One region of the Pontibacillus sp. ABV4_188 genome, then DNA from elsewhere that is predicted to be linked to it. Evidence: riboswitches for the same ligand, from Rfam matches in the RefSeq annotation. Region 1 holds a riboswitch; each other region holds the start of a gene.

Region 1 (3,282 bases):
CAGTCCCACCTTTACCATATAAGGGTTAACAAAACATGCTATATGGGGTGACTTCAGCCCCCCTGATGCTACCTACGGGGGCCGTTCACCTCTTTAAAAGTCGGGGCTTGCTCGGGGACTGCGAGACTCCCGCGGGGGAAGGAGCCTAGGGAAGACCCCGCAGAGAGCGACAGCGAACGAGGAGGCTTCCCAGCTCCCCGCAGAAAACGAGTTGTCCCCGAGCAAGTCCAAGCACTCATAATCGTAACGGCCCTTTCCATACTAAAATGTCTCAGTTTCAATCCTTCCGTATAAGGGGGCTTATGTGGAAGGAGTATAAAATCAACAATAAACATGAACAAAGCCAAAAGTTAAATTGCGTATCGATTCATCTATACTAGTTTATAGAACTAGCAAGCTGGGTATAAGAACAATAGAATATAAAAACTCCCCTTTGGTTTTTGAAACCAAAGGGGAGTTATAACCGTACAGTAAAATAGACTTTCTATTGGTGTTGGTAAAGCGTCTCATATAAGGTTGAAGAAAAATCGGCGCGGGAGACATTTTCTGCGGAATAGCTCTTTATACTTTGGTCCTTAGCAATACCTGATGCTTCAAACGAGTTCAGTACCATTGTAGTCATTTCACTGAATGTGATTGTTTCGTTTGGTTTAAATTCTCCATTTAAGAAGCCGTTAATGATGTCTAGCTCTTCCATCGCTGCTATATCATTAGCAAATTGATGATTAGGGTCTACGTCAGGGAATGTCGTATTATCAGATGCTTCATGATCAATGATTCTATTAAACAAAGCAGCTGCTTGCCCTCTAGTAACATCCTTATTAGGTTTGAATGTACCATCATGGTACCCTTTAATAATTTCACTGCTCACTAAAGCCTTAATTGCTTCATAAGCCACATGGTTTTCATTTACATCAGCAAACAAACTGTTTGCATTTAACCCTGCTACACGGCGCGCTGTAGCAAACTTAGGTCCCCAGTATGGGTTGCTAAGTGAAACAATGTCAATTCCCCTGCTAGATGTAGCACTAATAAACTTATTACCACCCACATAAATCCCGACATGCGAGATGCCTGCTTTATATGTGTTCTCAAAGAATACTAGGTCTCCTGGCTTCATATTGCTTTTACTAACTGCTTGTCCTACTGTTGCTTGACTTCCAGTTGTACGAGGGATTGAAATACCCACTTTGTTAAAAACATATTGTGTATATCCTGAGCAATCGAATCCACTAGGGCTCTGGCCACCAAATACATAAGGCACACCTATGTGATTCTTAGCTACATTTAATAAATCATCTTGACTAGCCGCCCCAGCTACAGATGCGCCACTAAACGTAAACATTACCGCCATTCCGCATGCTACAATTTTCTTCAACATATTCCCCACTCCATTTTCTTCTAGTATCGTCTGTTTTTTCTTCTACGACTATTCTACCAAAAGTTTCTTTGTCATAAAGTTACGTTTATATTACAATTTGTTTTCAAAAAAGACATATTTCTTTATAAACATTCTACAAAATCCACTCAAAACTCCATTTTCATTGTAATAGGAAAATGTAGGTAATAAAGAAAAATGAAACTTTAGTACACGTTCTAAGCGCAGTATTATTTAGGGAGTTGTCCCCAATTAGTTTAATCTAGGATCTTCCAACCCACAAAGGCATGCCTTTTATCTTACTTTTTTGTAAATTCTATTAATGCATCATTTCTTCTTCTTTCATTGACAATAAAACATGTAATAAGTAAACTTAGACATTGCATGTAAAACAAAAATGAATACTCCTTCTTATCACGAGAGGCGGAGGGACTGGCCCTACGATGTCTCGGCAGCGGGCTCATTATTAATGAGTGCTGTGCCAAATCCAGCAAGGTTACACTTGATAGATGAGAAGAGGAGCTCTAAATAAAAAGCCCTCTTCTGATCAAGAAGGGGGCTTTTTTTGATTATCACATGTCATTTTTCACACAATATTATAAACAAGCAAGAAAGAGGTGCAACAACATGAATATAAACAAAGGGAATCCACTTGCCCTGTTACCCTTATTCATTTTCTTAGTTATCTTTGTAGGATCCGGAATAGTAACAGGTGATTTCTATTATATTTCAATCTTAATTCCAGCCCTAATTGCAGCCATTGTAGCAATCCTGCAAAATCGAACAAAGCCAACCTTTGAGAAAGTCGAGCAATTCGCAAAAGGTGCAGGCCACCCTGACATTATGATTATGGTTTTTATTTTCATATTGGCTGGTGCTTTCTCATCGGTGGCAAGCAGTATTGGAGCAGTAGAGTCTACAGTAAACTTGGCATTAACCTATCTTCCTGAAAACTTAATTATAGTTGGAATTTTCATTATTGCTGGCTTTATATCACTTTCTATGGGGACATCAGTTGGTACTATTAGTGCTCTAGCACCCATTGCTGTCGGAATTAGTGCTGAAACGGATTTCACTGCGGCATTATCACTTGCAGCAGTAGTTGGTGGCGCTATGTTTGGCGACAACCTATCGATTATTTCTGATACGACAATTGCAGCGGTTCGAACACAGAAAACGGAAATGAAAGACAAGTTTAAAGCGAACTTCTTTATCGTTCTTCCTGCAGCCATTGCAACTATTATAGTCTTAATTGTGATCACTTCAGGTGGAACCTCTTCTGTTGAGGCAGACAGTTTCAATTGGTTAAAGGTTATTCCTTATATTGGCGTTTTAGTGGGGGCGTTAGCAGGTTTGAATGTTATGGCCGTGCTCATTGGCGGAATTCTGCTCTCTGGAATCATTGGAGGAGTCAGTGGGGAATACTCTCTTGATGCTTTTATGACAAACATTACATCAGGGATTAACTCGATGTCGGAATTAATTTTCCTTACTATTATTATTGGCGGGATTGTAGCCATGATTCAACACAATGGTGGGATTCAATTCCTTCTTTATACACTTACAAAAGGAATTCGTTCTAAAAAAGGTGCTGAAGGCAGTATCGCTGGCCTTGTAGCAACTACAAACCTAGCTACAGCAAATAATACAATTGCGATTATTACGACAGGACAATTAGCAAAGAACATTGCTGATGAATATGAGATTGATTCCAGAAAGTCAGCAAGTTTACTCGATATCTTCTCTTGTACGGTTCAAGGTTTAATTCCATATGGAGCACAGTTATTAACTGCAGCCCAAATTGGAAGCCTATCACCAATAGAATTACTGCCGTACTCTTTCTATCCTATATTAATAGCTATATCCGGTATCATTGCAATTGCAATTGGATTTCCACGTTTTAA
Region 2 (3,282 bases), 550 kb from region 1:
CAGCTAAAAGTTCTCATAAAAAAGCAAAGCCAGTAAGGCTTTGCTTAAGGGGTGGAGATTGCTGATGGGTATTGGTCTTTCAGACGTTCTCCTAGGTAGGTAGCGAGTTGGAGCATACCATATATGCCTGATACGGATTCGGCGTCTGAGTTGTAGTTGGTGTTTGTGTTTACATCGTACGTGTATACATTACCATTATGGTCCTGAATCGCTTCGATTCCGGCTACTTTAATGTTATTAGATGCAAGGAAAGCTTCGTAGGACTCAATGAGTGGATCTGAGTAGCCTTCTAGAATCTCAAATTTCGCACCGCCTGTTTCTTCTGTGCCGGTTGGGCAGTGTAGGTCATCAATGGTGCAGGCGTCTGCGGGGCATAGTTCAAAGCCTTCTGAGGTATCGACTTTCACGGCGTATAAGAACTTGCCGCCTACGAATTCGTGACGGACGATATATGGTTTTGGTGCTTCGATATACTGCTGGACAAGTGTGATGCCATCGACGGGTTCTTCAAAGGATTCGCCGTATACATATTCTTCAAGGGCTTTAATGGAGTGGAAGAGCTGTACGCCTTGCCCTTTACCAGCGCGGTTGTGTTTTGTAATAAATGGAGCAAGGTCAAGCTTTTTAGCTGCTTCTATTATTTGATCTTTACCAACAGCTGTAATCGTCTTTGGCGTGGTGATGCCTTCTTGATTTAATGCCATATACTGATTTACTTTACTGAGCTCAAGGCGTAGGGCGCGGCTGCCGTTCACAACGGTTCGACCGTGGCGTTCGAGCCAAGCTAGCACGGCTTCTGTGAATTCAGGTGCGAAGCGGTGATCTCTTGTGTGAGAAGAAGCGCTCATTCGGTTGTAGAAAATTCCTTCCGGTGGCTCTTCTGTTAGATCGACCGTTCCCTGGTCTAAGTGCCATAATTCAAACGGTAAGCCGAGCTCCTCCAGGCGTCCTGTTAAGTGATCGGTCCATTCGTCATTTTCATGTAATACATAAATCTTTGTCATTGTGGTACCTCCTTGAAGTGTGTGCGTTTTTCCTCTACGAGTGGCATAACGTCCCGGCTGAAGCGCTCCATCTCTTCTAGCTGCGGAGAGCATTGAAGGAGGAGTAGGTCGAGCCCAGCTTGTTCGTATTGTAAAATGCGATCAGCAATTTGATCTGGTGTGCCAATCAGTTTTGGACGCAGTCCCCGGTTTGAGACGGAGTAATCCTGCAGATCAACTTGCTGTTCAAGCTGTGACTTACTTGTGAAATCACTGTATCCAGCGTAAGCTCCAGAATCTTTTACATCTGTAATCCGGTTTAATTCCTGAAATGCTTCTTCTTCTGTATTGCGGCAAATGACGTAAGCGGCCATTCCGAAAGATTGGAACGGTTCTTGCCCGGCTTCACTGCGTCTTTCTTTCATATCATTGATCTTCGTCTTAATTTCATCGACCGTACCGCCATGCATGACATAGGCATCGCAATGATTGACGATCGTTTCTTTTCCACGTGGACTTTCACCACCTGCGTAAAGCTTAGGGTACGGTTTTTGAATAGGCTTCGGATGAAGGTGGGTGTTCTCGATGGAATAGAATTTACCGTTGTAGCTGACAGGTTCTTCTTCAGTCCAAAGGGATTTTAACACTCTTAGAAACTCATCGGTTCGATCATAGCGTTCATCGTGTGCCGTGAACGAGCCGCCGTATTGTTTGGCTTCTTCTTGCCACCAAGCGGATACGACATTTAAGGTGAAGCGGCCTCCTGAGATTTGATCAATATTCGCGGCCATTTTCGCTGTGACTGCTGCATTATGAAAATTAGGTCTGACTGCGGCCATAATCTCGGTTGTCTCCGTCACGGCAGCAAGCCCTGCCGCTGTTGTCCAGGCTTCTAAGGAATCCTGATCGGTTCCTTTTATATCATTTAAATACAACTCCGCAATAAGCGTTGTATCAAATCCTAACTGTTCCCCTCGTTGAATGACTTTCTTGGCATAGTCAAATGTTGGTGGCATGTTTTCATCCTCCACATTTCTAAGCCATCCTCCGAAAATCGGTAACCAATATCCATACCTCACCTGACTCAGCTCCTCTTTATAATAGTATATCAGATTAAACAACCCAAGTTACTTGGAATTAAACGTTACGCGTCCAATTTCCTTCTATATATATGAAGGAAGGTACTAAAAAACCCCCTCAACTTGTCCTTGAGACGAGATGAGAGGGTTCTGTGTACGAGTCCCGCTCTCTCATCTTTCAGGCTTTCACCTGCTTGGAATTGGCACGGTATTCGCATTAGAACCCGTTGCCGAGGTTTCAAAGGGCCAGTCCCTCCACCTCTCTTGATAAGAAGAGTTAATTTTCTAACTTTTTGTTGATCATTATTTTACGCTCTTATGATGGGAATGTCAACGAAATGTAATTCAAACCTTTCACCTTAAAATGACGTGTTCACATTTGGTGAATACCTATGATGATTCTAATGACCTAGGTCAAAAGGGGTCTTCCGTCCTGATTCGGGATGAGGGAATGTTTGCTAAACTAATACTAAGGAAATATTTTTGAATTTTCAGCATCTTTGTTAAGCACATACAACTAGTTCACTACGGTATGGGGGAATCAGGGTGCACATTGGGAGAAGAATTAAATACGTACGGCAATTACGAGGGTTATCACAGAGTGAACTTAGTGTTGGGGTAGTTTCATCTACTCACCTTAGCAATATCGAGTCAGGTAAGTACGTCCCATCTCAAGATATTCTTGTTCTTTTTGCAGACAAGCTTGAGGTAAATAAGGACTACTTGTGTGAATATGAAAAGCACGATCAGGCTTTCATTGATCAAATTATTGAGCTAAGAGATGCGGTTATTAAAGGGGACGGCTCTAGAGTAGAGAACCTGATACATCAATTGGAATCTCAGGAGGACAAAGTTGTTCAAGGTATGTACAGTGAACTCTTATATACGCTCATTAAAGGTGCCCATTTTATGAAAAAGGGGAGCCAATCAGAACAATTGATCTCGATTCATCTATTAGTAAACCTTTATATAAAAGAAGGGGAGAAGCTAGACGACCCAATACTCCTATCATTCTATGACTACTATTATGGGTTGTATCACTTTCAACACAACCATATTCAACAGAGCTTAAAGCACTATTATAGGCTTGTCGCACACACACAGGATGAATTAGAGAAGGGGTTGTTCTTCTATAATATCTCTTTGCTACATAAGCAGAACAGAGAGTACTATAAAGCGATTGAAGTAGCTAAAGAGTGTCTTGATGTGTTTCAGCAAAA
Region 3 (3,282 bases), 870 kb from region 1:
GGATGGCTTATGAAACAAACGCCTGAGCCCCGTGCTATTATACCGCTTGTATTAGAAAGCTTAATTCTCGATTTTTGGCTCGAAATCGTTTTTCACGATTTCACATTGCTTCATTCACCATTCTTAATACAAGTTGGAGCACTTATGCTCGGAATCACACTTAGCGCTGTCGGAGTCGGAATGTATATCCTGCCTGCGTTGCCAAGGGCTCCGGTGGACCAGCTCTTCCTAGCCATCGCAAGCAGATTTAAACTAAGCTTACGCCTTAGTCAAACTCTTGTAGCACTTACTACTTCGACTTCAGCCTTCTTTATTGGGGGACCTGTTGGACTAGGTACTGCTGCTGGTGTATTATTTGCAGGTCCAATTATTCAGCTAACGTACAGTAAAGCTTATCCTTATTATTATTTAATTCATCCTCACTATAAAAAACGATACGAACTTGCACTATAGAGAAAAGCGTCTGCAACATGAGCAGGCGCTTTTATAAGAGCTTTTCTAATTGAAGATCTAACGGTTCTTTCTGATAGATTTCATCGTTGACTTCTTGTGCTAATATACAGCCCACAGATTGGTAAAAGCATTGCGTTTCAACTGCAGGATGAGCGCCAATATAAATTTTCTCAGCACCCAAGTCTTTAGCGATCTCGCAACACTGATAAAATAATTGTTTCCCTATGCCTTCCCCCCGATAAAAATTTGAAACATGAATAAAGGGCAGTGGTACATATTGATTTGCTGATCCAAAGAAACGATTCTCTACATTTGCAAATCCTGCTACCTGACTTCCTTCAAAGGCAGCTGCTACACCTCCGCCTTCTTCGATGCATCTTTTTAAGTACAAGGAGATGCCATTCTTTTGCTCTAGGCTCCACTGATCGATAAAAGAATCATCTTTTGTCTTTACATTAGTTTGGTTTGTCGTATACCAGACGCTTTTTGTTTCCTGATATCGGTCGAAATCTATTAAAAATTTTTCATCAATCTCGTTAGCGCTTACATTCCTTACCTGTAGACTTCTCTTCATAATCCATCCCTCCTACTTTATCTTACACTAAAAATAGAATCTTAACATTTTTCTGAAAAAGGATTGACGCCATAAATATTAGCCGTTATAATCCATATCAAGCTTTATTAATTAAATATCAAACTCTTATCCAGAGTGGCGGAGGGACTAGGCCCTGTGACGCCCGGCAACCTTTCAAGGATCGTCCTTGAAAAAGGTGCTAATTCCTACAGATCAATTATTGATCTGGCAGATAAGAGGAGGCCTTGTTACATACACCCTCTTCTTATTTTAGGAAGAGGGTTTTCTTATACCCTCTTCCTCATTACTTACTCTCTCGAAAGGATTGATGAACATGAAACGAACACTTGAACAACGTTTACAAGATGGACCGGTTATTTGCGGAGAAGGCTACCTATTCGAATTGGAGCGTCGAGGCTACCTCCAAGCTGGATCCTTCGTTCCTGAAGTCGCTCTTGATAATCCACAAGCACTAAAGCAAACCTATCGTGATTATATGAATGCAGGTTCTGACGTTGTTTTAGCCTTCACCTATAATGCTCACCGTGAGAAGATGCGTATTATTGGGAAAGAAGAGCTATTAGAACCACTTAACCGACAAGCAATCCGTCTTGCTAAAGAAGTAGCTAAAGAAAATCCAGTTGAAGAAGCGCTTGTGGCTGGAAACATTTCGAATACGAACCTCTTTGACCCTGAAGATGAATCTTCAAAAGAGGCCGTTCGCTCAATGTTTGCCGAGATGATTTCTTGGTGTAAAGAGGAAGGGGTCGATTTCGTAAATGGGGAAACATTTTATTATTATGAAGAAGCACAAATTGCACTAGAAGAAGTGCTCAAGCAAGACCTTCCTGCTGTCATTACACTTGGCGTTATGGGTGAGAATAAAATGCGTGACGGTTATGAAGTTGAAGAAGCTTGTCGTTTGCTTCAAGAACAAGGAGCTTTAGTTGTTGGAATGAACTGCTTCCGTGGACCTGCTACAATGCAACCTTATGTAGAGAAAATTCGCCAGGCTTGTGATGGCTATGTAGCTGCACTCCCCGTTCCATACCGCACATCAGAAGAACATCCTACGTTCTTTAATCTACCAGATGGCGGTTGTGCATGTCACTTACCAACAGAAACGACATTCCCAACTTCTCTTGACCCACTTTACTGCAACCGTTACGAGATTGCTAGTTGGGCTAAAGATGCACTAGCTACAGGGGTCAATTACTTTGGTTTATGTTGCGGCGCTTCTCCAAGCATGCTTCGTGAAGTAGCAGAAACAGTAGGCCGTGAAGCAATTAACTCTAAATACTCCCCGGATATGGAGAAACACTTCCTATTTGGTTCAGACGACTCGTTGAAAAAGCATAATCAAGCGTACCGCGTGAAAGCTTAAGATTGTAAGAAAGGAGGAACAAACCACTTTAGAGTTTGTTCCTCCTTTTTATAAGCGCATTGGGATAAACGCTGCTCAATTCAATTATCTATGTTGATCAATGAGGATAGGGTTCCCATCAGGATCTTCAATTGTGAAACTCCCTGGCCCTTCACTCGTTTCATCTGCTTGTGAAAGAATTTTAACTCCATTTTCTTTCAACTGTTTTTGAAGTTCTCTAACATCTGTAAACGAATCAAGTTCTTTAGCATCTTGATCCCACCCAGGATTAAAAGTTAAGATGTTTTTCTCGAACATGCCTTGGAAAAGCCCAATCACACAGTCACCATTCTTCATAATAACCCAATTCTGATCTGGCACCCCTCCAAGGGAATCAAATCCTAACGTTTCATAAAAAGCAATAGATTTTTTAATATCCTTTACAGTTAAACTAATAGAAAATGCCCCAAGCTCCATACCATTCCTCCTATTAATAGACTTCCTCCTTAATTAATTTCGCCTTCACCCATACAAAACCCTCTTCCTCATGTTATCTAGCCATTGAAGGAATTCCCGTTCTCTATCCTATTGCCCTTCCATACATTAAGTAGTACCTTGCTTACAAGAAAAAACGATTGCTATTGTTAGCAATCGCCCACGTTAGTAGAAATGTTTTTTTGGTTATCCTTCAAGAAATAGCCTAGTTGCTGCCAAAAGCATAACAATGGCTCCAATAATGTATTTGTAGCCGCTCCTATCTTGGCGTCCTTTAATGATTTCAATTGCTGTAAGTGTAAATGCTACTGATGCAAGGGCTAGAATTATATAGAGCTCTATCTTAATCTCCAAAAATAAATAAAATACCACAAGACCAATTACAGCGATTAAAAGA

What was found. A riboswitch is a leader RNA that binds a small molecule or an ion and turns the genes downstream of it on or off. The one in region 1 is predicted to bind S-adenosylmethionine.
Region 2: it holds a riboswitch for S-adenosylmethionine, as region 1 does, so the genes downstream of both, ACYX4O_RS04945 (LLM class flavin-dependent oxidoreductase) here and ACYX4O_RS07720 (Na+/H+ antiporter NhaC family protein) in region 1, are expected to answer to the same signal.
Region 3: it holds a riboswitch for S-adenosylmethionine, as region 1 does, so the genes downstream of both, ACYX4O_RS12275 (homocysteine S-methyltransferase family protein) here and ACYX4O_RS07720 (Na+/H+ antiporter NhaC family protein) in region 1, are expected to answer to the same signal.

The regions. Positions count from the first base shown of each region.
Region 1 is NZ_CM149975.1:1,523,242-1,526,523, reverse strand. Features, by position in the region: gene ACYX4O_RS07725 (C40 family peptidase) at 485-1,381, opposite strand; SAM riboswitch class I at 1,787-1,894, shown strand; gene ACYX4O_RS07720 (Na+/H+ antiporter NhaC family protein) at 1,955-3,282, shown strand, end outside.
Region 2 is NZ_CM149975.1:972,528-975,809, forward strand. Features, by position in the region: gene ACYX4O_RS04940 (ATP-grasp domain-containing protein) at 45-1,004, opposite strand; gene ACYX4O_RS04945 (LLM class flavin-dependent oxidoreductase) at 1,001-2,062, opposite strand; SAM riboswitch class I at 2,231-2,336, opposite strand; gene ACYX4O_RS04950 (helix-turn-helix domain-containing protein) at 2,609-3,282, shown strand, end outside.
Region 3 is NZ_CM149975.1:2,390,837-2,394,118, forward strand. Features, by position in the region: gene ACYX4O_RS12265 (YczE/YyaS/YitT family protein) at 1-453, shown strand, start outside; gene ACYX4O_RS12270 (GNAT family N-acetyltransferase) at 485-1,027, opposite strand; SAM riboswitch class I at 1,151-1,266, shown strand; gene ACYX4O_RS12275 (homocysteine S-methyltransferase family protein) at 1,362-2,411, shown strand; gene ACYX4O_RS12280 (VOC family protein) at 2,496-2,867, opposite strand; gene ACYX4O_RS12285 (hypothetical protein) at 3,072-3,257, opposite strand.